2 linked regions of the Symmachiella macrocystis genome follow. The protein of the gene in region 1 interacts with the protein of each later gene in a pairwise test. Links are inferred from orthologs where the notes say so. Each region holds a gene or a part of one and is shown on either strand. Other genes may lie near its edges.

Region 1 (11,597 bases):
GGTTTGGGGGATCCGGAGTCGAGGAACACTGTTCCTCCATTTTTTTGAACGATGCGGGCGGCATAGTGCGCTGCTTCCGAGGGCCAGCCGTCGAGATGTATTGCACCACAACGCGCTAACAATTGCTCGTCAACTTCCTCAACCGAGAGGGGACTCTCAGCCCGCGAGCAGGCGATCGTGCGTTGGCCGGTGCGAGCGTCGATCCAGGCATGGGCAAACCCGCTGCGAAGGCCCGTGCGACAACAGCTGCCGGAAAAACCGATCCCCTCATCTTGAAAGTCGGCTTCGATCATCGCTCCAAATGGATCGTCTCCCCAATGCCCCAGAAACGTCGTCCGTCGTCCGAAGCGCGCCAACACCGCCAGTGCAGTGGGAACCGGTCCGCCGACTTGAAACCAGTCGGTCTGGATTTCGTTTTTGGAATCGGGTTCCGGATACTGTTCCAAGATGACCTGATGGTCAACAACGACTGTCCCCAGGCCGGCAATGTCAAATTCCACGTATCTCTCCAGCGGCGTTCCTCCGCCCATTCAGAATCAAGTTATCCAATGGAAACCGCCGATTTGTCACGATATAATTGCAACAGATACCTATAACCCGCCGGACTCGACGAACGGGTATTCATTAAATTCGGGCGACAGCGTGAACCAATACTGCTCATCAAGCAACGCTGATAGGGAATTGGCCGCCATGTGCGATCAAAAAAACCTCTCTTCTGCCGACAGGATTTCCGTCGCCACGGGTCCGCGGCGGGTTGTCTATTTGCTCGCCGCCGGGGGCTTTTTTGCTTTAGGAGTCGCTGGAATCCTGCTGCCGGGACTTCCCACCACGCCGTTTTTGTTGTTGACCAGTTATTTTTTGCTCCGCTCGTCGCCATCTCTAAATGAGCGTCTGACCCATTCGCGATTTCTCGGCCCCATTCTACAGGATTGGCACGCACGTCGCGGCGTGCGGCAGTCGGTGAAACTGCGTGCGATCGCTTTGGTCGTGCTGATGTTGGCCGTCTCCATTTATCTCGGAAATTTGCCAGCACCGTTGGCCACCGCTGTACTGGCCTTGGGCGGCGTGGGACTCACGGTGATTGCTCTGTTGCCGAGCGTTTCCACGACCGATAACCACGCCACCGTCAAAACGGCCGCGATTACTGATCCAGCGGATTGAACAGCAACCCACTGAGCAGTTTGGGATAAAAATAGGTACTTTTCGGCGGCATCTTCTCAAAGTTCCCGGCGATCTCCTCAATGTGTTCCATTCCCGCCGGCGGAACCAGGCAGGCCAATTGGCAACTGCCGTTTCGTTGAGCCTCGGTGACTTCTTCCAACAACCGCACATAGGTGCATTGGGGGTCCGCTCCCGCAATGTTGTTTTTGAGGCAATGCTCTAAAACCAAACTTCTCAGGACGCTCACTCCCAAGTCTCGCCAGGCGTCACTTTGGTCGGGGGCGAGTTCGGTCATCAAGCTGCCGTTGGTCAATCGCGCGAAGACCCACCTATTATCAGCGGTCGTGCCGAATCCGAATACATCCTGACCGCCGTCAGCGTCAATCAGATCCCAACACTCCTGCATCGCCGCTGCCCCCTCGCCGACCGCTTCGATTTCAAATAGGCCCTCCAAAGCGGTGATGAGTTGGTCGCTGGTCATATCGGGCAGTCCACTGACCAGTCGGTGCGTGGGCAAGATTGCCAAACCGGGATCGCTCATGCCGACCATCATCATCATCACAAAGTTGGCGGGCGAATTTTCATCCGCCAATTTCCCGGTCTCGGCTAAGTGGTTGCGATAATTCAGCGCGGTTTCATAACGGTGATGTCCATCAGCGATAAAAACTGGAGTCTCCCGCAGGACTTCCAGGGTTTCGTTGATCGCCGCTCGGTCGGTCACAGCCCATAGACGATGAATCACCCCCAGATGGTCGGTTGCCTCCATGGGGGTCATCTCGGCGATCGCTGATTCCAATGGCGTCTGCGCGGCTTGGTCACTGTCGGGGAACAGGCCAAATATCGGGGAGAGGTTCGTGTGGCAGGCCTTAATTAAAGCCAGCCGATCCGCTTTGGGACCGGACATAGTCTGTTCGTGTGGAAAGATTTTTCCTTTGCCGAACTCTTCCAATCGAACGCGGCACAAGAATCCTTTGCGGACGAAATGCTGGCCGGCCCAATCGAATTCTTGATGATAGACGTACAGCGCATCTTCGCGATCACGAGATAATAGGCCATCGTTGACCCACCGTTTGAGAAAGTTGGCGGCGCGATCGTATTTATCGTCCACTCCGGCGTCGCCCGGTTCGGTCCGATTGAGGATCAACCGCACAGTATTGCAGGGATGTTTTTCGTAGAGCTCCGTCTGCATTTGCTCGTTAATCACGTCATAAGGCGGAGCGACAACGTCGGAAATGTCGCCCACTTGAGCCACGTCATACCGCAAAGCACGAAAGGGATGTATATCAGCCATAGGTCAACTCTCCGTCGTATGTTGTTCGATCCGTGCTACAGTCTTGGTCACTAAACTAGCTGGCTCACGCATGCAGGTACTAACCACAGAGGTCACCGAGAAATGACCATCCCACTTGAGTCGGCACTGTGGAAAGTGCTACCAGTCGCACTCAAATAGGAATGATGAAAACGTAACCAGCGAGTGTGATCGCGTTGGCTAATGCACTCAACTGCACTTTCCGCTGCGATAAAATCATTTCGGTCAGTTCATCACAGTTTTTTCTCTGTGTCCTCTGTGAACTCTGTGGCTATAATTTTTAAAAACCTAACTAGCGGCACTACCATTTGTGAAATCATTGCTTTGTTAAGCGTTCTCGTTCAAATCCACGCCCCGCACCGCTTCGATGAACCGTTGCACCAATTCTAAATCTTTTACGCCGCGCGTCGATTCCACTCCGCTGGAAACATCCACACCCCAGGGGCGGCAGGCGCGAATTGCGTCTGCGACGTTTTCCGGGGTCAATCCTCCGGAGAGGATCAATGGCGGCCATTCGTCACGGCGATACTCTCGTGCCAACATTTTCCAGGAAACCGTCTGCCCGGTCCCGCCGTATTGGCCCGGCACATGAGCATCGACGAGGCAATAATTGGGCATCGTCCCCAGTTGGTTGCATTCGGCCAAATAGGCGGACAGTTCATCCAGTCCGTCACTACCAACACGCAAGGCGCGGATAATTTTCAGCTCTGGAAACGCCGCAGAAAAACCGGGAGGTTCGTCGCCGTGCAATTGAACCGTCAGCAGATTGCACGTTTTTGCTCCCGCGCGAATCTCTTCCTCCGTGTGATTGACGAACAGACCGACCGGCTCAACAGAATCAGGCAATTTCGCGGCAATCTGGGCCGCAACGGTGAAATCGACGGCTCGCGGAGATGGCTGGTAGAAATTCAGACCAATCGCATCAGGTCCCATGGCGGCAATCCGTTGCGCGGTTTCCACATCCTTAATGCCGCAAATTTTAATCCACATGGTTCGGTATCGTCGTTCAGTAGTGCAGGGTAAGCCTGCTGAAACAATTCGCTGTCGCAACGCTGACCAGTCTCGTTGACTCTTGCAGTCATACTACACGCGCCTTGGAATTGGAACTGTGTCATCGACAAATTCCGCAGTATCGACCGGTTCACGACGTCCATTGGCAGTGACGGAATCAGACAGTTACAATACCCCCTCGTTGAAACGCCGTTCCCTGATCTCAAACGCATGATCCGGAACGTCTGAACATTGTTGAAACCTACGAAGTCTTTATGAATATTGTGATTCTCGGTGCGGGGACCGTCGGCACCTCGATTGCTGAATTGTTGTGCGCCAATCGTCATAACGTCATTTTGGTTGACCCCTCCCGGCAGGCGCTGGAAATTGTGGAAGACCATCTGGACGTCCAGTCGGTCGTCGGATCGGCCTGTGATGCGGCCACCTTGTTTCATGCCGGTGTGCAAAGCGCTGATTTGTGCCTCAGTGTGACCAGTGGCGATGAAATCAACCTCGTCGGCGCCAGCCTCGCCAAGTCGATGGGGGCCACGCGTAGCATTGCGCGGATTTTTAATCCAACCTATCGCGACGCCAGCACCTTTGATTATCAACGGCATTTTGGCATCGATCGCTTGTTGAGTCTGGAACATCTGACCGCGTTGGAACTTGCCAAGGCAATCCGCAAACGCGGGTTATTTGCCGTAGAAAACTTCGCCCGTGGGGGAATCGAAGTTCAAGAACTGGCTGTCGAGGCCGATGCCAAGACCTCCGGTGTTCCCTTGCGCGATCTGAAATTCCCCCCAGGAGTAAGGGTCGGTTTGATCTCCAACGGGCACAAGACGTACATTCCCAGCGGCGACGACGTGCTGGCTGCGGGTGATCATGTCACGCTAATCGGCCAACGCGAGGCGCTGGAGGATGTCCGTAATCTCTTTCAACACAAGACGGAATCCAAACTCAGTGTGATCATCGCCGGCGGGGGGGCAATCGGCTACAACCTTGCCCGCATTCTGCAGGGACAACGCTTTAATGTCTCGCTACTCGAGGCGGATGAACAACGTTGCCACTACTTGGCTGAGCGCTTGTCGGAAACGACCGTCCTGCACGATGACGCCACGCGGCTCAGCGTGCTGAAGGAGGCCCGCGTGGGCAAGGCCGATGTCTTCGTCGCCGCCATGGGACACGATGAAGACAATATCATGTGCGGAATCGAAGCCTTGGAAATCGGGGCGCCGCGGATCATGAGTGTGATCCGCCGTCCGGATTATGCCAATGTGGTCCAAAAATTGGGAATCGACAAAGCAGTCAGTCCCCGAGAGGTGATGGCGCAACAAGTGCTCGGCATGGTGCAGGCCGGACCGATTCTGGCTAGAACCGAATTGGCCGGCGGAGTTGCGGAGGCTTGGGAGTTGGATGTCCCTCCCAAAGCGGAGATCCTCAAGGCAAAACTCAAGGATTTGAACTTGCCGCAACAATGTCTGGTGGCAGCCATCGTCCGCGAAGACTATGTCCGGGTCCCGGGCGCCGAAGACCAAGTCCGCGCCGGCGATACTTTGGTTGTCCTGGTCCAGAAGGAGAGTATCGATCAAACTCTGAAGTTGTTCCTCGCTCCGTAACCCTTTGACATAAAGACGGTTGTAGGATTGTCCTGCGATGCAATCAGGCCGCTGCCATCGACAAATCCTAACTGTAAGAGATCGACGAGACTTGTGATGTTCAGGCGATTTGGTTAAAACATATATGAACATGCTGATCCCAAAAATGTTGTTTTGGGGGAGCGGATTTTTTAACGAATGTCGTCGAAGCTCGGCGATACACAAAGAATCACCAACACGATATTCAATTGGGAGAAATTGAGAATGCGGAAGTTGCTTGCTTTGGCCGCGGTGGTGGCCGTTGGCGCTGTTGTTACTGCCAGTGCGTCCTTAGCCGAAGAAAAAAAAGAAGAAGAAAAGAAGCCGATGTCGATCCATGACGTCATGGAAAAGGGCTTTAAAGGCGGAAAATCTCTGTTCCGCGCTGTAACAAATAAGAAAAAAGAGTCGACCGAAGAACAAAACAAAAAGTTCTTGGGCATGCTCAAGGATATGGCCAAACAAAAGCCCCCCATGGGTGAGGAAGAGAGTTGGAAAAAATTTACCACAGCGATGATCGAACCCGCAGAGATGATCGTGAAAGGTGAAGAAGTCAAAAAAGCAAAATTGGCACTGAAAAAAGCTGCCAGTTGCGCAAAGTGCCACAAAGCACATAAGCCGAAAGAATAATATTCGACCTCCTCGAGGTGGAATGACAGTATCGCGGGTCTGCCGGCACTCTCCGGTAGGCCCGTTTTTCGTTCGACAACACGACATCTCCCACAGCACACTCATCTCAATTCCTCCCGTTGCCTCATGCGTTTGTTTGTCAGCGAATTTTTGTGTAGCGGAGCATGGCCTGCGGAGTTGGCTGGCTCGCTACTCGACGAAGGTCGGGCTATGTTGTCGGCATTTCTGGAAGACGCGAGCCGCATCGACGGAATCGATGTGGCCACGACCTGGGATACTCGCCTCGGCCCCCCGCCACATGGCATAGCTGAAGTTCATTTGGTGCAAACCGCCCAAGAGGAACGCCGACTGTTCGAACAGCTCGTCGAAAACTGCGATGCGACGTTCTTGATCGCACCGGAATTCGATGACCACCTCACTCGCCGCGCGGAAAGTGTCATCTCACAAAACCGCCCACTGTGCGGACCGCACGTTGCCGCCATAAAACTGTGCGCCGACAAACTCCAACTCGCTCGCCAACTGCAAGAAGCGGGTGTCGCCACGATCGACACCTCCGGGTTTGATCCAAGCAACATTGCCGAATCCAGCATCCAATTTCCCTGCGTCATCAAACCTCGCTATGGCGCAGGATCACAGGAAACGCGGTTCATCCCTGATGCCGCTACGTTAAAAGCGGTGGTCGCAAGCCTGGGCGCGGATTCGCAATTGCATCAAGGAATCGTGCAGCCTTATCTCCCCGGTACCCCCGTTTCGGTCGCCGTCCTTATTAACCACAAGGGCCATTGCGTGCACCGATTTCCACCGGCGCTGCAACGGCTCACGGATGATGGTTTTTTCACCTATCAGGGGGGACAAGTCCCGGCGTTAGGCCTGCCGCACTCAATCACCGAACAACTAGCAACCGAAGCTTGCAATGCGGTTCCCGGGCTGCGAGGCTACGTGGGGATCGACTTGATCGTCCCCGCCGACGCCCCCGACTCCGCTGTCGTTGTGGAGATCAATCCACGACTGACGACCAGCTACCTCGGCTATCGCCGCCTTGCGGAAGAGAATCTAGCGGAACGAATCTTGTTTCCCGACAAATTCCCCAACCCGATTCGCTGGCGGTCGCAGACGATCACGTTTACCCCCGACGGACAATTTTCGACCACTACATGAAATTCCCAATTGGCCCATGAGCATACTCGGACTCGATATCGGCGGCGCGAATCTCAAAGCTGCCGCAGCGGACGGACAGGCGGCGGTGCGTAGTTTTGAAATCTGGAAAGCGCCCGACCGCTTGGAAGCGGAATTGGAATCGCTCTTCGCGCCATTTGGGCAGCCGAGTCAATTCGCCGTGACCATGACGGCCGAATTGGCCGATTGCTTTGCGACGAAGGCCGAAGGCGTCGCGCATGTGATCCGCGCGGTCCAGCAAGTCGCGGGTGACCGTCCCGTGCGTGTGTGGCGGACATCCGGGGATTTTGTCGAACCGGCTGCAGCGATCGCCGAACCGCTGGGTGTGGCTGCCGCCAATTGGCATGCCTTGGCCAGTTGGACAGCCGATCATTTTCAGATCGACAACGGATTACTCATTGACATTGGATCGACGACAACCGACTTGATTCCGCTCGTGGGCTGCAAATCGGCCGCGGCAGGATTGACCGATCCCGCGCGACTGCAATCGACGGAATTGGTTTACACTGGCGTTCGCCGCACGCCGCTCTGTGCGGTGGCCGTCTCGGTGCCGTATCGCGGCGGTTTTTGCCCATTGGCGGCAGAGCTATTTGCCACGACGCAGGATGTCTATCTCATTCTGCAGGACATTGACTCCGACGAGAGTGATTTCCACACCGCTGACGGCCGCGCGGCGACCGTCGAGATGTCCCGAGCGCGTTTGGCGCGGATGCTGTGTTGTGATCGCGAGGAATTCTCGCTGGAAGATGCGCGCGGGGCGGCGCAGTTTATTGCGAATGTGCAGCTTCAAATTCTGTCAACCGCTGCCCAGCGAATCAGCGAGCGGCAATCCGAACCGTTCGAGACCGTGGTTCTCTCTGGTTCGGGAAGTTTCTTAGCCGCACGCCTCTGTGAAGCATCGGAAACGCTGCGCGGTTGTAAGGTCATTTTGCTCCCCACAGAAACCTCACCCGCAATCGCCGAAGCAGCCTGTGCTTACGCGGTCGCACGTTTGGCTAAGGATGCGGACGGTCCGGCTTAACTTCGGCAGCAGCTTATAACGGCAAATTGAACCTACCGGTTTTGCCGGTCCTGCGGCCCTATCTGTTGTCCCGGCCGTGATCACTACAACGCGAGCAGCACGCGCATCCGTGCCAAACGTCGTGAAAGTCCAGTTGAGACGGGGCGGGCGTCGATTCTAAAAGAACCGGTTCTCTCTGACCGGTGTTTGCCCCACTCCGCTGGAAAGTGTCGGAACCGCCCGATGATGGGAAGTTTGACAACGTTGTTGTGCCTGACGTTGGCGGCTGCAACGCCGGCCGATCACGCTCGCGATCCGTTTGAAGCGGCCGAGACGGTTCGCATGTTTACGTTCGATCACGAAAAAGATCGCACGTTGGACAAACTCCCCCAGCCGACCGACTGGAGTCGGCGGCGCGGACCGCTATTCCCGGAATACGTCGAAGCCTACATCGATCCCATCGATGCCCCCAGCGATTATAACGGCCAACGGTCGTTGCAATTCACCCTCAACGGCGGACAGGCGACGTACTATTCCCCGGCGATTCGGATTGCCACGGATCATTCCTATGGACTGGAGGCGAAGATTCGCACCGCCGGTTTGATCCATGACGCCGCGTTCATTTCGCTCTCCTTTTTGAATTACAAACGGCAACGAATCGAACGCCATCTCAGCCAAGCGGTGATGGGGACACATGACGAATTTCAAACCGTGCGTGTTGGCCCCTTCAATCCGAAACCGGAATTCAAGTTTGTGGTGATCGGCTGTCACTTGATGGCGGGCGCCAAAATGGACATCCATGGCGACGCTTGGTTTGATGACATTCGCTTAGTCAGCCTCCCGTTGGTCACCATCTCAACGCACAACAACCAACACTATTTCCTCGAAGGAGAAAGGATTCAAATCGAGGCAAGCGTTTCAGGCCGCGATGTCGGTCGCAAACACCAACTCGTTTTGGAATTGGAAACAGCCGAAGCGGAAACTTCGGAGGGCGATTCGGAGATCAAATGGATCAAACGAGAGCGGCGCGCGGATGATAAGGATCTGAACAATTCAGGCGAGCACACTTACAAGTGGGACCTGTCCCAATTGACGCATAACGATGAAACGTTGCTAAAAAAAGGCTTTTATCGCGTCCGCGCCACCTTCAAGCGAGATGATGTTTCGATTCTGCAAAAACTGACAACATTCGCCGTGATGGAACGCGCCCGTCCCGGAAGCCACGGTAACTTTGGCTGGTCACTGACAGAAGGTGCCGGCGAGATGGATGTACCCGAATTGGCCGAAGTCGCGGCACAAGGCGGGGTAAATTGGGTCAAATATCCGTTGTGGACCGACAAAGGCGTCGTCGGCATGAATGACTCGGCCGATGTCACACAACTCGTCGAACGCCTCACACGCAAGGACATCAAACTCGTCGGCTTGTTGAATCATCCACCGAAATCGTTGATGGACAAGTTCGCTGAAGACTTCACCGGCTCGGCCATCGGTAAAATCTTCAACATGCCCAACGACTTCTGGTATCCCTCCCTAGAACCGGTGATTGCCAGTTATTCCTTCCGCGTGCGGCATTGGCAATTGGGTGATGAATCCGACAAAAGTTTCGTCGGCATGAAGCGTCTACCCCAAGTTGTGGATTCGATCAAACAAGAATTCGACCGCGTCGGCCGCAACGTGCAAATCGGCGTCCACTGGGATTGGACACAGCAATTGCCCGATAGCGAAACTCTGCCGAACAGCTTCTTATCGCTGAACACAGACCCGACTCCCAACGACGCCCAATTACAACAGCATCTGGAACGCACCGCCGCCACCGGGATTCCGCGTTGGGTACTCATTAAGCCGTTGTCGACCGATCACCAACTCAACGAACGCGCAGCTGATCTGGTTCGCCGCATGATGGTTGCGCAATTGGGCGGCGCGGATGCCGTCTTCGCCTACAATCCGTTTGATCCGGAATTCGGGCTGTTGTATCCCGATGGCTCGCCAACTGAACTGTTTCTTCCCTGGCGGACAACTGCGCTCGCCTTGCAGGAGTCGACGTTTCTCGGCAAATTTCAAATGCCCAACAACAGCCCGAACGTGGTCTTTGCCAAACCGGGTGAAGTGTTGATGGTGATTTGGAACGACAAGCCGACCACCGAGACAATTTACCTGGGCGAAGATGTGGAAATCACCGACCTGTTCGGCCGCACTCGTCCCGCGGAAGTCATCGAACTACGGCAAACCATCGACCGCAAATCCACGCAAGCCCGACGGCAACAAGTCCTTCAAGTCGGTCCCGTACCGATCATCGTGCGCAAGTGTTCCGCACCGGTCGCCCGCTTTCGTTTGGCAATGCAATTCCAACGTAAACGGGTCCCTAGTGAATTTGGCGAACACCAGGAGATGATCACTGGGACGAATACCTTTGGTCAGGGCATCACCGTCACTTCGGACCTGAAATACAGCGACAAATGGAACGTCGAGCAACTGCGCGCCCCACTGACGCTGTCGCCGAATGAAGCGTTCCAACTGCCGGTCTCGTTATCTTTCCCCCGCGGTGCGGGCATTGGTGACCTTTCTGCCACCGTCGATTTTGATATCTCCGCCGACCGCGAATATCACTTCACCGTGCACCGCCCTTACACCTTGGGGCTCGGCAAAGTCAAATTGGATGTCAATTACCATGTCGAGCGAAAACATGGCCACGCGATACTCGTCGTTGAGCAAATCATCACCAACATTACCGAGCCGTTGGAAATCCTGAATTTCAACTGCAACTTGTTGATACCCGGGCGGCGGCGGCAGAAACGTTCTGTCGTCAAACTGGGCCGCGGCGAAGACCGTAAGTTTTACCGCATTCTGAACGCCGAAACGTTGATCGGCGAAGAAATCAGTTTGCGCGCCGTCCAAGTCGACGGCAAACGCTTTCTAAATAAAAGCTGGAGAGTGGAAGATCGCCCGCCCGTGGAAACGCCGTAACGGCGGGATTCTCGGTTGCGCTAACTCGAGACGGCAGATGCCAACAACGGCTTGTCTGACAACGCGGCCGCCTCACCGCATTCAAGCCATCGCATTGGCTCTAGAGCGCGACATCCCAAGCTTCGGTTGTCAGGCATCCCATTGCTGCGGTATCCTCACGCTGCTCGCTCACTGTGAATCCAGCCGGCAGCCACCGCTCTAGAGGGACTTTCTGCAATGCAGCTCAACCGACTTTACTTAAAACCTCAGTTCATCATTCCAAACGGCATCATTAGCGGTTGCTTGTGTGCCGCTTTTCTTTTTGGCGGGCAAATCGCCGTCGCTGATGACGCCACCAAGCCCAAAGCGGATGATGCAAAGCCGGCAGCCGAAAAACCAGCAGCCGATGCTGACCAACCAGTCGAAGAGAAAAATCCGTTCACCCGCCATTTCCGCGTCAAAGATTTCAATGGCGGCAACGGCTGGTTGAATACATCCGGTCCAATCACGCCGCAAGACTTGCGGGGCAAAATCGTCATCCTCGATTTTTGGACCTACTGCTGCATCAACTGCATTCATATTTTGCCGGAACTGAAAGCGCTTGAAAAGAAATACCCCGATCAATTGGTCGTTATCGGCGTCCATTCGGCCAAATTCGACAATGAGAAGGGGACCGAGAATATTCGCCAAGCGATCATGCGTTATGAAATCGAACACCCGGTCATCAACGATTCAGACATGACGTTGTGGCGCA
Region 2 (11,521 bases), on another replicon or contig:
CGTACTGACCGACAGCCAAGGCGTCGCGCGCTTGCTGGTGACGAAACAAACCCCCGAACACATCACCGACGCCGCCTTTAGCCTGTTGCGGCAATATGGCAGCAGCAACTTAGAGGTCACACTTTCGTTGCTAAATATGATCGAGCAAGTCTCACGCCGCACAACCGACCCCGCTTTCCACCGCGCACTCTTCCGCCAAGCTTTGCAAATCGAACTCGGCTCGCGAACCGGATTACCAGCAGAAGCAGACCGCAAACTAGTCGCCGAACACTACGCGCGACTCACACAACTACCCTGGCCCGCCCTGCCCAAAACCACGTGATGGGTGAGAGTCTTGCGTAGGTCAGGCTCCCGCCTGACGCGAAAAATACGTCGAGCGACTGTCTGACCGACCGCACTATTTGTTGGGAAACAATTCATCTTCAATTTCAAGTCGCCAGAGGATGCGATGAAGGGTGTTCGGAAACTTGTGGAGTCGCGATTCAAACAGCGGCTGAAGGAAAGCTATCCCGATTTTGAGAAGGTGAAATGCGAAGGGCTGGAGTATGATTTGGTTCATCGATGCGAATCGTTTAGTGGCCTCCGCTGCTATTTGATTTTGTACGTAGACGGACGTAAAAGACAGTTTTCGCCCCACTTGGCGGTCGTTCCAAATGATAAATCTCCGGCATTCGCCCGATATGGACAGCCAAGTGATGTCGAGCTCAATAACAATGGAATTCAATTTGCGATTAGCATGTTTGGGGACAATGTAGCCTGTTCGTGGTGCATCAGGGAAGAATACGAATTGCCACCAGCCGAGTGGGACCTGTTATTCGGCGACAGTTTGGACTTCATGTTTACACGGGATCAAGAGCGGGAATGGATGGCGGATCATCCCGAGCTATACCCCGAGCCCTTGTGTGATGATGAGGTCAATGTCTTTGTTCGCGTCGATCACATGTTTTCCATGATCGACAAATACGCGATTCCCTATTTCCGCAAGATGTCAGAGATTTATGCGAAAGAGAATTGAAGCCTACTCGATTTGTGTGCTCACGAGGTAAGCCATGGATATCGCAGTAATGTTGTTGCTCGACCGCAACCTGCCGGGCATCTCTCCGGACGATTTGGAGGGGAGACAAATATTTGCTGAACAGAAATTGCTCGACAACCTGGCCGAAAAATGTGGAGTCCAGCCATTGTCTGATTTTACATCCATGGACGAAGTCGACTGTGCCGATTTTCTAGGCGACGACATCGAGGGACTGGATGAGATCCCATCGGTGGAGTGGTTTGATGCCAGCCAGGGATTAGTGACGGTTGAGGCATTGCTTGAAGCAATCGGTGATGAAGTAACCGCAGACGCTAACAAGGAATTGGAGGCGGAACTTGAGTCGTTTCGCGCCGTGTTGAAATCGGCAGCGAAAGTAGATGTCCGGTTTCGATATATGATTGCAATGTAGTCGACGCCCAAGGCCCGAAGGCTGCCGCGGTACTATCTGCGGGAACGCTGAGTAGCCCCGACAGATACTCCTCGCGGGACGGCGCAGCCGTGAAAGAGGTTTGCGAATCGCCAGAAACTTTGCGGCAAGTCCGCCCACCGGCATCTTTGGCCCAGAGAGATTCGACCTGGGGCAGCCACACTGGTGGACGAGCCGCCAGTGGCACCCGTTTGGGGGCTTTTTAATGGTTGCTGTTCAGCCAACGAACAGCAATGGGGGCAAGCACGCTTTGCGCAGCGACGACCGGTTAGCCGGGTGAAGGCTGACTGCTTGCCACTTCGAAGCCGCGACTATTCTTCGGCTTCGGCTTTTGCATCGTCGGCAGCAGCTTCTGGTTCGGCAGCAGCGGCGGCCGGTTCGTCGGCTGGCGGGGCGGTGAAGACCATGCCGGGTACCGTGATTCCCGTCACGCGGACAGAGGTGTACTTTTGACGGTGTCCGGTGTGGGTTCGTGAGTTTTTGCGGCGGCGAAACTTCACGATTTCGAGCTTTTTGCCCTTGGTCTGCTCGAGAACTTCGGTTTCGACGGCCGCACCCTCGATCATCGGTTTTCCGATGGAGCTGGTTTCGCCGTCGTTGGCCAACAGGACGCGATCAAACTTGAGGCTGTCCCCTTCGGCCGCAGCTTCCCGATAGTCGACAGTCAGTCGGTCACCGACCTGCACCTGATGTTGGTGGCTGCCATCTTCAAAAATTGCAAACATCGCCAAAACCTTATTTCGCTCTAAACTTTTTCGAAAAAAGCCTGTTGGGGCGAGCCCGACTCGTCTCCGTCCATGTCAACTGCTTCTCTCCCTGCTTCGGGGATCAGAGAAGCTGACATCTGGGGGGCATGTCCGCCACCGGCTAGATACCATGATTCCTTACGCACTGCTTCCGCAGACCGGTAGCGCCGAAAGGATAGGACGCACCATTGTAGCGGGTCATTTACGAGATTTCGACCCATTCTCGGCCATTATTTTGACTTCATTTCCGGTCGCATCGGTGCACCGCATGATCAGATGTTCGGGACTCACGTCCGTCCGCGAGACGAGATTGATATCCACGGTGCCTTGCTCCTCGAATGAGGCAATATCGCGGCGTTTTTTGTTGTTCAGGTAATCGGCCACCTGTTCGTGAATTTCCACAGAAATCCCCGACACATCCTCGCGGCTGATCGTATTGAGCAACACGCGGATCACCTCAATCGCCATGCTTTCGGCAGTTTTGACCAATCCGGCCCCCTTACAACAGGGACAATCCTCGAACACGCTCCGTTTCAGTGACGGGCGAATGCGTTGCCGCGTCATTTCGATTAAACCAAACGGGCTGATTCGGAGTACCTTGATCCGGGCTCGGTCGCGGCGAATTGCCTCGCGTAGGGTCCGTTCCACCGACCGGCGATGCCGTTCGTCACGCATGTCGATAAAGTCATTGACGACCACGCCTCCCAAATCGCGGAGACGTAACTGCCGGCAGATCTCGGTCGCAGCCCGCAAATTCACCTGATAGGCGGTTTCCTCCGCATTGTTATCCGCACGGAAATTGCCGCTATTGACGTCAATAGCCACCAGCGCTTCGGTCTGGTCGATGACGATCGAGCCGCCCCCCTCCAGCGGAACTTGCCGCTGCTGGATGCGGGCAATTTCTTCTTCGATGTTGTATTTGTGGAAGATCGGTTCCTTCCCCTCGAAGAATTTGATGCGATTCACGTGCCGGGGTAGCACGGCTTTGACAAATTCGCGCGCCCGTTGATAGGCACCTTCTTCGTCGATCCAGACCGCATCGATTTCGTTGTTGTAGATGTCGCGAATCGTGCGGATGATCAGGTCGTTTTCCTGATAGATGTCCACCGGCGCGACGGTCTTTTTCAACCGGCGCACGATCGTTCGCCACAATCGCAACAGATAGCTGAGGTCGCGCTGCAGGTCTTTTTTCGTCCGGTCGATACCGGCGGTACGAATGATGAAGCCTAAGCCCTCGGGTGGATCGAGTTCTTCGAGGATCGTCCGCAGTTTTTTCCGCAAGTCATCGTCGGCGATTTTTCGGCTCACACCGACGCGTTGCAGCCCGGGCATGAGTACCAAGTACCGGCCGGGGATGCTGATGTAGGTGGACAATGTCGGGCCTTTGGTGCCGACGGCCTCTTTAATGACCTGCACGAGCACTTCGCTGCCGCGGCGGAAGATCTCCTGAATCGGAGGCTTGCTGCGCTCATTGCGTTCGCTGGGGCGGCGGCGCCCCTTGGTCGGGCGGCCCGGACCGCGACCGTTGCCGCCGGATTGCGGGAGGTGCTTGTAATATTGGTATTCGACGTCGCTGACGTGCAAAAAGCCGTTGCGGCCCACGCCGAAATCAACAAAAGCCGCTTGAATACTCGGCTCGATGTTGACGATCTTGCCCTTGTAGATGTTTCCGACGTAGCTCTCTAAGCTACTGCGCTCAACATACAATTCCTCCAACACGCTGTCTTCGACGACAGCGATCCGGCTTTCTTCCGGCTGGAGAACATTGACCAGCATTTCCTTCTTCATGGAGTACCCTTCGTCGGCATTGACGAAAAGCGCGGGGCTTCGATGTCTGAGCCGCAGCGGCGTGACACGTCGTCGCGGTGTGGAAACGTTTCCCTCCGAGGACCGACCAACCGTTTTCGCTATTACCGAAACACGCTTCGTGAGCGAAGAGCGTTGTCGACGGTAGCGCGGGTTGGTTCGCGGGTCTCGGCGAGATGCGATCCTGATCGAAGCCTATCCTATTCAATGTCTTCAGCGACTTCTTCGCGCGACGCGTACGACAGGCGAAATCGCATGTCGGTGGCGCCGAGAGGAACAGGCGACCGGGCCTGGCTGATGTCAATTCGCGGTATCGTCCCGCCGACAGTTTGCGTCGGAAGCGACTAATCACAACGAGTAGTGCATCCGCCGTTGATGTCGAACGCAACTGTCGCTCGACGGCGTACTCACTCGGGGATCCGAATTGACCCTGCCGGCAGGCAGGGACTTGCCAAGAGCCGTTCGACCGGACTCTCTGCTCGCGGGCCGTGGCGCAATTGCCGACGGCGCCGTCATCGAGCAGACAACCGCGTTCACTTGGCCTAGCTGATTGTTGAATAGGAATTCGCACTATGATTCAAACCTGAATCAATCCGTCCCGGGCAATGCTGCCGTAACATGGCCGGGTGACGCGGGAAGGTTTGACGAGTCGCGATTCGACACGAAAAAGTTCCCTATGTCCGTTGTACAATTGTAAATTGTCTCCGTTGGGTTTTGCCGACGTGATTCAGAACGACTGAATCTCGAATTCCCACAGGGGTGGGAATCGATCGCCAGCCCGTCGCCATGCGCTGACTTCAGCACCGGCGGCGGATTGCCAAACGTTCCCCCGAATGATGATTCAGGAAAATTCGTCCGGCGATATTTTCTTCAACTCACCTCGTAAATAGTTTTCGACATCACGGGCCACATCCAAGGTATCCGCATGAGCGGCAATTTCCTCGGCCTGTGGAATCGTAATGCTGCGGATGACCTGCTTAATAATCGGAAGCGAAAACGGGGTCGCACTCATCTCGCGGATCCCCATGCCGATCAACACAGCCGTATACAATGGGTCGCCGCTCATTTGCCCGCATACAACAACCGGAGTATCCTTTTTTGCAGCAGCTGCGACCACCATGCGGATCAGCCGCAGGATAGATGGATCTGCTGCACTGTAAAGATCTGCGACGGTCGGATTGGCCCGATCCACCGCCAATGTGTATTGAATTAAATCGTTGGTGCCGATCGAAAAGAAATCGACCTCCTCAGCGAACCGGTCGGCCAACAAAGCGGCCGACGGGACTTCCACCATCATGCCGACTTGAATATCTCGACAAAACGGGATCCCTTCCTCCTCGAGATCCTCCATGACATCCCCGAGGATCATCTTCGCTTGCCGCAACTCCAGCACCGAAGTGACCAAGGGAAACATGATCCGGATATCGCCATGGACGGCGGCTCGCAAGATAGCGCGCAGTTGGGTTTTGAACAATCCCAAATTCCGCAAAGTGAACCGAACGCTCCGCAACCCAAGTACTGGATTGGGACTGACTTCCGCTAAATCCTCCAGCGAGTGCGGGAACTTCTCCGCCCCCAAATCCAGCGTGCGGACCACAACCGGTAGCGACGGAATCGGATCGACCACACGACGATATGCGTTGTAGTGATCCTCTTCACTCGGTTCCAGGTCACCTTTCAAATACAGAAATTCTGTGCGGTACAGCCCGACTCCCTCAGCCCCCCGCTTGATGCAGTGGTCGACCTCTTCGGGGAATTCGATATTGCCATACAATTTGATGGGAACGCCGTCAGCCGTCTTCGATTCCAGTTGGCCCAAGAGTTCCAATTTTTGGTTGGCCGTTTTGATCCGATCCCGTGTGACACGATATCGTTTGAGGGTCGGCTCATCCGGATCGATGATCACTTCGCCGTGATTCCCATCAATGATGATCGTGTCTCCCCCGGAGACATCGCTCAAAAATGGACCGACTCCCACGACGGCGGGGATTTCTAAAGCTCCGGCCAGAATCGCTGTGTGGCTCGTGTGGCCGCCGACTTCTGTGGCGAAACCCAACACGAATTCGGGATTCAGACTGGCCGTCTCGCTGGGCGTTAAATTGGTCGCTAGGACAATCACCGGCTCGGTAATGTGCGCTAACTCTTCCCTTTCGGTTCCCAACAGATGCCGCAACAGCCGTTTTTCGAGGTCGAAAATATCGACCGCTCGCTCGGCCATATACTGATTGCCGAGATTCTGAAACAGCTTGGCGTAGCGTCGCAGGACGCGACTGGAGGCGAACTCCGGGGCATAGGTCCGTTCGCGGATCAACTCCTCGATTTCTTCGCGGAGCTTGGGGTCGCGGGCCAGATTCAAGTGTGCGGTAAAAATCGCGCCATATTGGGCGCCGAGACGCTCAGATGCCAGACGCTCGTTTTCGGAAATCTCGGTGCATACCGAATCGATAGCCGACCGAAAGCGAGCCACCTCGATATCGACCACATTCACGCTGACGAATCGCCGCGGTATCCGGAAATCTTCCGTTCCTAATACCAAGGCCGGTCCTGGAACAACTCCAGGAGATACGGCGATTCCGCGCTTTATTTCCATACCCGAATCCACTGAGAGCTTAATCGCCTCTATTGAATGCCGTGCGTTCAACTCGCGGCAAAATTTGTTCTGAACAATTGATCTAACGCGTCAATTGCTTCCTGCGCACCGTCTCCATTTGCCTCGAGCACCAACGTCGTGCCTTTTTCCGCAGCCAAAGTCAACACATCCAACATGCTTTTGCTGTCCACCGTTCTGTCTCCCTTGCGGATCGTAATATCGCAACCAAAGGCCTGGGCGGTTTGCACAAGTTGAGCCGAGGGACTCATATGCAACCCGTTTTCCAGGTTAACGGTCACTTCACGAGTGCAAGCAGATGGTGTACTCATACGAAAAGACACGGAATGTTTGAGACGAGACAAAAATTGATTGACAACCAGACCGCTTCAAAAACGCAGCGAACATGAGTCGATAAAACTCGGCGACGCCGAAACTCACAAAGCTGCTTGAACACTCATTGCGATCAATCAATACGGAAACGAGAGAATCAATCGAGGCTTCCCGCCACCGAAACCCATTGAGGCGGCGACCTAGAGTTGGTCGTTGTCCGCTTCGTCCAACAATTCCACGATTGCTTCGCCCGTTTTGGACTGCCGTAGAAAGCTACAGAAATTCTGGTTGCGCAAATGACGAGAAATGCTTTCCAATGCTCGCAAGTGATCACCAGGACGGTCGGGCGGTGAAACCAGCAAGAATAGAATATAGACGGATTCACCGTCCAGACTCGCAAAGTCCACACCATCCTGAGCAATGGCGATTGTCGCCACAAGTCGATCGACAGACGGGTGTTTCGTGTGAGGAACAGCGACTCCATTACCAATCCCGGTGGAGCCTAACTCCTCACGTTTCAAAATGGCCGCAACAATACTCTCTTGATCTTCCGCCTGAATAGCGCCCGTCGTTCCCAGGCTGCTGACCATCGTGCGAATCGCGTCCTCTTTGGACGTCGATTGCATATCCGGTAGAATCGCCTCTGAAACCACGAAGTCCGACAACTTCATGTATGACTCCTTACCAAACGATCTCCGAGTTGCCTGGACCCGAAAATCCCTGTCACCCATTTTTGAATGGGAAAATTTGACTGCTGACATAGACATGCTGATTCCATGTTTCCGAAGTCCAAACCCACGCAGTTGGCGGCGGCCCGAAAAAACGCCTCTTGCCGTGCATGACTACTCGAAACACAAATCAGCCCAACACTAATCTCTTTGCCACTCTCTGAAACCACATCGTGCGTGCCTAAAAACACAGCTGCATTCGCTCTGCGGGCATTTGCACCACACCAAACGACTGCTCCGCACACCGTTTCTCACGGCAGCTTCCACATCTCCCGGCAGAATCAATCCGCCGATTCTTCATCAACGTCCGGCTCTTCAGACTGCACGACCTCATTCATCGGGGGTGTGCGGCGATGATCCTGAAGTTTTTCCTTGTATTTCCTGACTTGCTGTTCCATCTTGTGCAATGTCACGTCGAACGTCGCCCGCGCGGATGCGCCCGCGTCGCTAGCGACAAAGTTATGCTTATGTTCAGCATCAACAAGGATCTCGACCTTCACGCGATCCTTGCCTTCAAAATCAACGGTCACACCAATCGCCGTGACCCGCTCAAAAAAGGTCAACAGCTTCTCGGACTTTTGAGCAATGTATTCATGGTCGTCTTGATGTAATTCACCGTGGCGACTCGTGATCGCAACTTGCACCGCACAATACTCCTCAATCTCAGCGTCTTGCCAATTGACTGCCGACTGGCCATTCGTCCCCGCGGGATGCCGGTCACAAACCATGCCCCCGCTTACGCGACAAATTCAACTATTCTACTAATCAAATAAATACGTAACGTCAAAACAAACGTCTTGAGGCACAACCGCGCATCAAGGCAGACGGGCAGCGGCCACCCCTCGGCATCAGAATGACCGAAGGGGGAGTCCCCTAACATCCCCAGCATTGTAGTGGGCGCATTCGCATCGTCAATTCAATCGAAAATGCGCAACCAACAGCGGCGAAATTACGCGGCGACGAACACATGCCGTGTCCGTAACGACTTTCGCAACGATGTACGGAACTGCATTCCGTCGCCGGACAACAAGACGTTTCCGCGAGTGTAGCCTTGCGCCACGACAATTGCCAGTGGCAGACGCCACCGCACAGGCAATGTGGAGCAGGAAATTTCGTGCTCTCAAAGCGGAGTGTGCGGAGCATTTCGCTCACGACAGTCGCCACAAGACCCTGAAAGCAGAGATGTTGCGACATCGACGCTGCCTAACGTCATTCGATGCGCATCTGGCAAACGCTCGGATTGGGAGGTCAAAATCGCTGAGATCCTGGTCGTATCACCCAGCAGGCATCGCCTTGGGGACAGCCGCTTGATCTTCGGTGATGGCCGGACGAGATTCCGTCACCGGCAATGGACGGTGGCCTTGACGTTCGAATTTGCCGCGATCATCTTCCGTTTCCTGCGATGGAATCGCGGAAACATCCATGGAATCCTCGTCATCGCTACCAATCGAGGGTTCGAGCGCGTCCATATCCCGGAATTCCGGTTCCGACTGGGAAGGCAGACGATTGAAGGGGGACAATCGTCCCAAAGTCGCCGGCGAGCCGCCGGAGAAGACCTGGCAACCGGCGAGCAAAAAACAACCTATCCACATCGCTGTCGCCAAACAGACTCGGTTTGACCCCATATCATCATCCTTGAAGAATTGATCAACGCGCGAATCCTTTCGCACGTCAAATTTTTAAGATGCGTGTGACACCAATAACGACTTAGCCGCCGGGGAGTGAGGCGGGCTTAATAACAAGAACCCCCAGGTCCGAAAAGCCCGATCCGGCAAGTCGCCGCCGCAAAAGTCGCGAAAATGGCCCGAAAATGACTCCCGGTCAACGCGAATCGACAAACCACCCCTGAATTGTACCGTCAGCATGATTGACGCAACTGAATTGATAGATTAAGTTTTCATTCGCTATGCCCAGTCCGTTGCGAAACGGGGCGGGCATTGTGTAGAATCTGCGACTCGACTCTGGCCTGCGGCGCGCGAAAAATGCGTTTTTCGCTGACCGATTGATCCGGGCGAAAGCCGCAGAATCAGGCCTGAATTCCGAGATGGCCATGCAAAGGATGTCCAGGAATCGTCCTACGCCTGCATGACAGCCAATCAGACCATCCTAAGAGAGCCGGCCATGCCGAGCAAAATTGGGGTGAATAACAGGGTTTTCCAGGGAGCGCAGGGCGGCGCCCCCAGACTGAAAAACACAATTTTTCTATTTTCAAGGTACACAGCACAGTATGATTTCTAATGGAAGGGGCGGCCCCCCCAGAAAACGGCGCAGAAAGGCACGGCTGAAGAGAAAGCTGAAATGCCGTTTTTGTCCCGATGGTTGTGATCGCTCACCCCGACCGGTGTACGTCGACTACAAGGACCTGCGCACCTTGAAGATGATGCTCAGCCGCGACGGGCACATCTTGGGCCGCAAACGTTCCGGTACCTGTGCCAAATATCAGCACGCTGTGCGTCGTGCCGTGCATCGCGCACGCTTTATCGGTCTGCTCCCCTTCGTCAATCGCGAGCACCCGTAAGCAGCACGATGGAATGCAGCGGCGGTTCACCCGCCAAAAAGCATTCCTTGTACAACCTGCGTTGTACAATACGGATCTACGAATCGAAAGAAGACGCGCCGGTCACTATTGACCGGCGCGTCTTTTCGTTTTCTCAGAGGCGGTGGATAACCGCCCGTCGACCGTACTGGCTAAACACAACAGGTCTAGCGAAACAGAGTGGCCAAACGCACGAAACTGGTCCGTACTTTGCTGCTCACCGTATCGTCCGCCGGGGGAGCTGGCGGCGGGGTGCCGTCATCCACCGGAGCCGGTGCCATTTCCGGGCTGTAAGCCGGTCCGTAGTTCGTTCCACAGGCCGGTGCACAGGCTGTGCAGCAAGTATTGGCACAGCAGTCCTCGACCTTGTATCCTGCGACACGCAAGGCCTCTTCCGCTTCGCGGCGTACGCGGCGATTACAGTCTCCCAAAGCTTGCGTCAACGCACAGATAACCTGTTGGTTGCAGCAGCAAGGATTCTTGCGAAGTTGATCGCCAATTTCGTCAGCCGCCTCACCCCGCACTCGGTGATCGCTGTCGTTTAAGGCATAGGTCAAGGCGCACATGATTTCTGGATTGCACGCGCAGCTGAACTTGTCGCCCAACTTGTCGATCGCCCGCCGACGCTGCCGTGCGTAACAGGCCGTTTGCGATTTCTGAATGTAATGCGCGATCAGGTGCACGTTATCGTCGCAGCAGGTCGTATTGCCACAGCCCATTTGCGGTGCGCAACAAGATTGCGGAGCGCAGCAAAGGGGAGCAGTCTGCGTGCAGCAGACCGGTTTGCAACACGAGCGCTGATAATTGAATTTCGTGGGACAGGCCGGGCGATAAACCACCGGCTGGCAACATTCCGGTTGGCAAGTCATTGTGCAATCACAGCTTTTCGCGTCTCCATGACCAGAGAACCATCCGGCGTTTGTGGTGCTGCTTGAAAACAGGGCGATGCCAATCGCTCCACAGAGAGTGAACCATTTCATGAGATTTCCGATCCTTCATTTTTCAAAGTAGTTTGAGGTCCGTGGTCAGACCCAAAGTTGCGACGCCCATAGCTGCGGCTAGCGCAGATTATTTTGAGGCGTCGAGTGTGAGCGTCACGTTGTCGCAGCGGCTCGTTGGATTCTGTCGTTGGGACAACTGCCCAAGGAGACCAACAGAGGGCGACGCGGTTGCCAAGCGTCTATCTTGGAACCAAACGCGTGACTCCTATCTCATTTATCGACGTGGAAAATTGGCCGCTTTAAGATGAAACGCGCATTTTGAGATTGTCAAATCACGGCCCCCAGCGCGACCTCGTCTCGGTTGGGCGGGTTGCGGGATTC

Evidence for each region.
Region 2: the proteins of trkA (region 1) and CA54_RS05410 interact in binary tests that used the Escherichia coli proteins (3 or more experiments, as listed by UniProt). The link is inferred for Symmachiella macrocystis from one-to-one orthologs.

The regions. Positions count from the first base shown.
Region 1 is NZ_SJPP01000002.1:152,339-163,935, forward strand. Bases 3,052-5,905 are described here. They hold trkA (Trk system potassium transporter TrkA), read left to right. Parts: upstream 3,052-3,735; coding sequence 3,736-5,076; downstream 5,077-5,905. Other genes in these bases: CA54_RS18655 (phosphoribosylanthranilate isomerase), read right to left, coding at 3,052-3,460; CA54_RS18665 (hypothetical protein), read left to right, coding at 5,320-5,724; CA54_RS18670 (ATP-grasp domain-containing protein), read left to right, coding at 5,851-5,905. Outside these bases: CA54_RS18640 (carbohydrate kinase family protein), read right to left, coding at 1-500; CA54_RS18645 (YbaN family protein), read left to right, coding at 691-1,161; CA54_RS18650 (DUF1015 domain-containing protein), read right to left, coding at 1,142-2,452; more of CA54_RS18655, read right to left, coding at 2,798-3,051; more of CA54_RS18670, read left to right, coding at 5,906-6,882; CA54_RS18675 (hydantoinase/oxoprolinase family protein), read left to right, coding at 6,899-7,921; CA54_RS18680 (hypothetical protein), read left to right, coding at 8,144-10,864; CA54_RS18685 (thioredoxin-like domain-containing protein), read left to right, coding at 11,081-11,597. UniProt on the Escherichia coli protein: Part of the constitutive potassium transport systems TrkG and TrkH. May regulate the transport activity of TrkG and TrkH systems. Binds to NAD(+) and NADH.
Region 2 is NZ_SJPP01000001.1:1,395,904-1,407,424, forward strand. What follows is about bases 5,872-8,649. They hold CA54_RS05410 (PTS sugar transporter subunit IIA), read right to left. Parts: upstream 7,607-8,649; coding sequence 7,136-7,606; downstream 5,872-7,135. Other genes in these bases: ptsP (phosphoenolpyruvate--protein phosphotransferase), read right to left, coding at 5,872-6,605; CA54_RS05405 (HPr family phosphocarrier protein), read right to left, coding at 6,653-6,934; hpf (ribosome hibernation-promoting factor, HPF/YfiA family), read right to left, coding at 7,945-8,391. In the rest of the region: CA54_RS05375 (DUF2254 domain-containing protein), read left to right, coding at 1-322; CA54_RS05380 (hypothetical protein), read left to right, coding at 449-1,015; CA54_RS05385 (hypothetical protein), read left to right, coding at 1,065-1,445; rplU (50S ribosomal protein L21), read right to left, coding at 1,775-2,188; CA54_RS05395 (Rne/Rng family ribonuclease), read right to left, coding at 2,408-3,997; more of ptsP, read right to left, coding at 4,857-5,871; CA54_RS05420 (hypothetical protein), read right to left, coding at 8,938-9,288; rpsR (30S ribosomal protein S18), read left to right, coding at 9,891-10,181; CA54_RS05430 (HEAT repeat domain-containing protein), read right to left, coding at 10,367-11,179. UniProt on the Escherichia coli protein: Seems to have a role in regulating nitrogen assimilation.